DNA from 2 places in the Sodalis sp. RH20 genome. Region 1 is predicted to be linked to the other one. Evidence: predicted binding sites of a transcription regulator. Region 1 holds the regulator's gene; the other holds the start of a gene.

Region 1 (3,137 bases):
ACTCGAGGCATCGGGCGGGAACACCACGCCCGATTCGGCCCCATCGGCATGCTTTCCCTTGAACACGCCAGGATTCGCTGCGGTGTTGGCGGGCCTAGCATACCCTGGGGCGCTCGGTCGGGCGGGAACACCACGCCCGATTCGACCCCATCGGCATGCTCTCCCTTAAACACGCCAGGATTCGCTGCGGTGTTGGCGGGCCTAGCATACCGTGGGGCGCTCGGTCGGGCGGGAACACCACGCCCGATTCGACCCCATCGGCATGCTCTCCCTGGAACACGCCAGGATTCGCTGCGGTGTTGGCGGGCCTAGCATACCGTGGGGCGCTCGGTCGGGCGGGAACACCACGCCCGATTCGACCCCATCGGCATGCTCTCCCTTGAACACGCCGGGTTTGAGCGCGGTGTTGGCGGGCATACCGTGCCATGGGGCGCTCGGTCGGGCAGAGAAACCATGCCCGATTCGACCCCATTGGCGCGCTCTCCCTTGAACACGCCGGGTTTGAGCGCGGTGTTGGCGGGCATACCGTGCCATGGGGCGCTCGGTCGGGCAGAGAAACCATGCCCGATTCGACCCCATTGGCGCGCTCTCCCTTGAACACGCCGGGTTGGAGTGCGGTGACGGCGGGACGGTTAGGCGGCGGGGGCGTGGTGTTCGTCGCGCACTTCAAAGCTGTGGGTCATATTGACCGACGCGCCGAGCATCAGTGAGACCGAGCAGTATTTTTCCGCCGATAGCGTCACCGCCCGCTCCACCGCCTTGTCGGTCAGCCCGGCGCCGGTGACGATAAAATGCAGGTTGATATGGGTAAACAGGCGCGGCGCCTCGTCGCGGCGCTCGGAGGTGAGTTTGACCTCGCAGTCCCGGACGTCCTGCCGCGCTTTGTGTAAAATCGATACCACATCAATGGCGCTGCAGCCGCCGACCGACATCAATACCATTTCCATTGGGCTGGGCGCTTTTTCGCCCGCGTTCCCATCCATCAAAACCTGGTGGCCCGAGGCGGATTCGCCCATGAAAGACAACCCTTCTACCCATTTGACCCGTGCCTGCATTATGATACTCCTGATGAAAAGCTTTCCAGCAGACTACATTTTTGTTGGAAAACTGGCAATGTTACTGAACATACTTCATGCTGAAGCAAGACAACAGAAGACACTGCTTCAAACCTATGCTAAAAACAAGGCTGGATCGGCCTCATGATAATGAAAGGGCAAGAGATCGATCGGAACATCACATTACCAGACCCTAATAAGTTCCCTTACGTCGCTCCGTTTAAACGCGGAGTCAGAGTGAATAATACAAGCGCCGTAACAGGGAATACGATGTCCCGAACCTGGGATAGCGATGACAAAAGAGGATAACAGCGAATGGTTCTCGGCAAACCGCAAACAGACCCGACTCTCGAATGGTTCCTGTCTCATTGCCATATTCATAAGTATCCATCGAAGAGTACACTTATACATCAGGGTGAAAAGGCTGAAACGCTTTACTACATCGTTAAGGGCGCCGTGGCGGTGCTGATTAAGGATGAAGAAGGCAAAGAGATGATTCTCTCCTATCTTAACCAGGGAGATTTCATCGGTGAGCTCGGCCTATTCGAGGAAGGTCAGGAACGCAGTGCCTGGGTACGGGCGAAAACCGCCTGTGAAGTCGCCGAGATTTCGTATAAAAAATTCCGGCAGCTGATTCAGGTGAATCCGGATATCCTGATGCGCCTGTCGGCGCAAATGGCCAGTCGTTTACAGGTAACGTCGGAAAAAGTCGGCAACCTGGCATTCCTGGACGTTACCGGACGCATAGCGCAAACCCTGTTGAACCTGGCGAAACAACCCGACGCCATGACCCACCCCGACGGCATGCAGATAAAAATCACCCGTCAGGAAATCGGCCAGATTGTCGGCTGTTCCCGCGAGACGGTAGGACGTATTCTTAAAATGCTCGAAGATCAAAATCTTATATCCGCGCACGGTAAAACCATTGTTGTTTACGGCACGCGCTGATAGCCCCGTTATACAGGCGTGGTGCTTCGTACCACGCTTTTTTTGCTGACAGTATGTGGCGCCGGTTAATCTACCACCCTGAAGTAAACTATGCCCTGCGGCAAACCATCGTGCTATGCCTGCCGGTGGCCGCCGGCCTGTTATTCGGCAGCTTGCAAAACGGCCTGCTGTTTTCGTTGGTCCCTGCCTGCTGCAATATCGCCGGCCTCGATACCCTGCATAAACGGTTTTTCAAGCGCCTGGCCGTCGGCGGTGCGCTGTTCGCGCTGAGCAGCGTGCTGATCCAGGTGCTGTTGGCCGTGCCGGTGCCGTTGCCCTTGGTGATGCTCGGCCTGGCGCTGCTGTTCGGCGTTACCGGTGAAATCAGCCCGCTGCACGGCCGTTTATTGCCCGCCGCGCTTATCGCCGCCATCTTTACCCTGGGCCTGGCCGGCAATGTGCCGCCCGTCGTGCCGCCGCTGCTGTATATTGCCGGCACCGCCTGGTACGGACTGTTCAACGCCCTGTGGTTCCGGTTGTGGAAGGAGCAGCCGATGCGGGAATCTCTTAGCCTGCTGTATCGGGAGCTGGCGGATTATATCGAGGCGAAATATACCCTGCTGACACAGCATACCGATCCGGAAACCGCCCTGCCGCCGCTGTTTGCCCGCCAGCAGGCGGTGATTGATCTGATTGCCCAGGTATACCAGCAGCTTTATATGCTGTCGGCCAATGATCAGCTGCAGTACAAACGCCTGCTGCGTTCTTTCCAGGTGGCGCTGGATTTGCAGGAGCATATCGCCGTCAGCCTGCACCAGCCGGACGAAGTACAAAAACTGGTGGCGCAAAGCCACGCCGAGGCGGTTATCCGCTATAACGCCCGGTTGATTGCCGCGCGGTTGCGGGTACTGGCGGATGATATTCTCTATCACCGGCAGCCGGGGCGTTTTAACATGGCCACCGCGCTGTCGGCCCTGGAAAAAATTGCCGACCGGCATCCGGATAATCCGGTCGGACAGTTTTGTTATTACCATTTCAGCCGTATCGCCCGGCTGCTGCGTACCCAGCGCCCGCTTTACCGCCGCGACCTGATGGCCGACAACCAGCAGCGGCTGTCGTTTTGGCATGCGCTGGTCAGCTACTGTTCCTTTAAAT
Region 2 (3,137 bases), 410 kb from region 1:
CCGGTTTCAGCGCCGGCAGCAGCCAGGTCGCCAGGCTGTCGGCATTCACCGCCAGCGACAGCAGCAGCGGCGTGTCGCTGCCGTTATCGGTGCCCAGCCATTCGTCCTCCAGCAATTCCACCTGATGCAGCAAGGCCAGCAGCTTTTGCCCTTGCTCGGTGGGCCGTGGGGGAATGGTACGCACCAGCAGCGGCTGGCCAAACAGGTTTTCCAGTTGTTTTATGCGCTGCGATACCGCGGATTGGGTGATACATAATTTTTGCGCGGCGCGTTCAAAACCCCGTTCCCGTATCACGGCGTCAAGCGCCTGCAGCGTCCGATAGTCCGGGCGTTTCATTCTTTATCCCCTGCGTCGATATCTCTGTGCATCAATAGGTACTTTTTGGTCACCGGTTTTCACTATGCCATAGATTGACCCGGTTGCGGACGCAAAATTTTAGCCGTGTCAGGCGCGGGCATCCGGGATGCGGCGGGTTGTGGCGGAATTCACGCCATCGGCGATGATATTGTTTTATAATACCGCCCACTTTCCGTAGCCAAGGCTTAATTATTTATGACGCAGGATGAACTGAAAAAGGCGGTGGGCTGGTCGGCATTGAAGTATGTGAAACCGGGCACGATCGTCGGCGTCGGCACCGGGTCCACCGCCGCGCATTTTATCGATGCCCTGGGCAGCATCAGGAATCAAATCGAAGGGGCGGTCTCCAGTTCGGACGCTTCTTCGGCCAAGCTGAAGAGCCTCGGTATCCCGCTGCTGGATCTCAACAGCGTCGACGTGCTGGACATCTATGTCGACGGCGCCGATGAAATCAACGGCCAGATGCAGATGATCAAAGGCGGCGGGGCGGCCCTGACGCGCGAAAAAATCATCGCGGCGGTCGCGCGTAAATTTATCTGTATCGTCGATGGATCCAAACGGGTGGACGTCCTGGGCAATTTTCCCCTGCCGGTGGAAGTGATCCCGATGGCGCGCGCCTATGTGGCGCGCGAGCTGGTGAAACTGGGCGGATTGCCGGAGTACCGCCAGGGCGTGGTAACCGATAACGGCAATATTATCCTGGACGTGCGCAACCTGCGCATCCTGGACGCGGTGGCCCTGGAAGACAAAATCAACAGCCTGCCCGGCGTGGTGACCGTGGGCCTGTTTGCCCGGCGCGGCGCGGATGTGGCGCTGATCGGCACCGCCGGGGGCGTTCAGGTTATCGAGTAACAGGCCGGTTTTACCACCGCCCGGCGCCGCCGCCGGCTTTCCACGCCGGCGGCGGTGGATGTTAATTTTGTTTACATAGCATCTTTTATCGCCGCAGGCGAAATTCAGTGATAAATGTCACATTTATGCCATCGGCCTGCTATATATATGACGCTTCTCCACCAGACCAGAGGATTTATCCATAGCAATCGCTTATGGCTGCGTCTTATGCTGTCTTAAGGATAAACGGCCCTGTTGCCGCCACGGTAATTTTTGTTATTTTGTCCGGGTGCTGTGTGTTGCAGTCGCATCTGAAGTCTCAAAAAGGGTCGGGAAATGGCAAAAGTATCGCTGGAAAAAGATAAGATTAAGTTTCTGTTGGTCGAAGGTGTTCACCCCAGCGCGGTGGATAGCCTGAAACGCGCCGGTTATACCAATATTGAATACCATAAGGGCGCGCTGGATTCCGCGGCACTGAAAGCCTCCGTGCGCGACGCGCACTTTATCGGCATCCGATCCCGTACCCACCTGACGGAAGACATCTTTGCCGCGGCGGAAAAACTCGTTGCCGTCGGCTGCTTTTGTATCGGCACCAATCAGGTCGATCTGAAAGCCGCGCTGAAAAAAGGCGTGCCGGTATTCAATGCGCCTTTTTCCAATACCCGCTCCGTGGCGGAATTGGTGCTCGGCGAAATGCTGCTGATGATACGCGGCGTCCCGGAGGCCAACGCCAAAGCGCACCGCGGCCAGTGGAACAAGCAGGCGAGCGGCAGCTATGAAGCGCGCGGCAAGAAACTGGGCATCATCGGTTACGGCCATATCGGCACCCAGCTGAGTATCCTGGCGGAAGGCCTGGGGATGCAGGTGTTCTATTACGATATCGAGAGCAAACTGTCCCTGGGCAACGCGCGCCAGGTGGATTCGCTGCCTGAGCTGCTGGGTATGTGCGACGTGGTCTCCCTGCATGTGCCGGATACCCAGTCCACCCGCAATATGATGGGCAAGGAAGAATTCGGCCATATGAAGCCGGGGTCGCTGTTTATCAACGCCTCGCGCGGTACGGTGGTGGATATCCCGGCCCTGTGCGACGCCCTGGCCAGTAAACATATCGCCGGCGCCGCCGTGGACGTGTTCCCGGAAGAGCCCGCCACCAACAGCGATCCGTTCAACTCGCCGCTGTGTGAATTCGATAATGTGATCCTGACGCCGCATATCGGCGGATCCACCGAGGAAGCGCAGGAAAATATCGGCGTGGAAGTGGCGGGCAAACTGGCCAAATACTCCGATAACGGCTCGACCCTGTCGGCGGTCAATTTCCCGGAAGTCTCGCTGCCGGAACATGGCGATAACGTCAGCCGTTTACTGCATATCCATGAAAACCGTCCCGGGATCCTGACCCGCATCAACCAGATTTTTGCCGAGCAAAGCATCAATATCGCCGCCCAGTATCTGCAAACCACGCCCGAAATCGGTTATGTGGTCATTGATGTGGAAACCGATACCGAAAATACCGCCCTGCAGCTGCTGAAGGCGATACCCGGCACTATCCGCGCCCGCCTGCTGTACTGATAGCTGCGCGCCTGAGGTGGTCGACCCCAGCCCCGGCTTAGCGAGCCGGGGTTTTTTTATGGGTACCGCCAGCTTAGCGCGCACGCCGGATACACCACCGGGCCAAGGGCCGCCATCCGTCCCCGACGGTTTACCAGCGCCAGTGCCGCGACGGGGTAACAATTTCCGGCAACGGGATATCCCAGGGCTCCGCCGGTATGGCGTCCACCTGCTGGCAATCGTGGGCCAGCCCGATGGGGTAGAAGCCGGCGCCGCGCCGCCAGTGCCGCAGGGTGCGATCGTAAAAGCCGCCGCCCATGCCCAGGCGCTGGCCCCGGGCATCAAAGGCCACCAGCGGGGTAAACAGGATATCGAGATGCCGCGCCGGCAAGAGTTGGGT

What was found. The regulator CRP, encoded in region 1, controls carbon source genes, mostly activating them, when cyclic AMP is high. The targets are predictions, from matches to a motif close to ATGTGANNNNNNTCACAT.
Region 2: a site for CRP is predicted at 1,316-1,333, ahead of serA (phosphoglycerate dehydrogenase). Genes of this name have one in related genera too.

The regions. Positions count from the first base shown of each region.
Region 1 covers NZ_CP178733.1:5,379,531-5,382,667, reverse strand. Annotated here, with positions in the region: gene ACL2XM_RS24445 (OsmC family protein) at 633-1,055, opposite strand; gene ACL2XM_RS24440 (hypothetical protein) at 1,015-1,203, shown strand; gene crp (cAMP-activated global transcriptional regulator CRP) at 1,371-2,003, shown strand; gene ACL2XM_RS24430 (YccS/YhfK family putative transporter) at 2,057-3,137, shown strand, end outside.
Region 2 covers NZ_CP178733.1:5,787,112-5,790,248, forward strand. Annotated here, with positions in the region: gene ACL2XM_RS26425 (LysR family transcriptional regulator ArgP) at 1-337, opposite strand, end outside; gene rpiA (ribose-5-phosphate isomerase RpiA) at 554-1,210, shown strand; gene serA (phosphoglycerate dehydrogenase) at 1,526-2,758, shown strand; gene ACL2XM_RS26440 (5-formyltetrahydrofolate cyclo-ligase) at 2,889-3,137, opposite strand, start outside.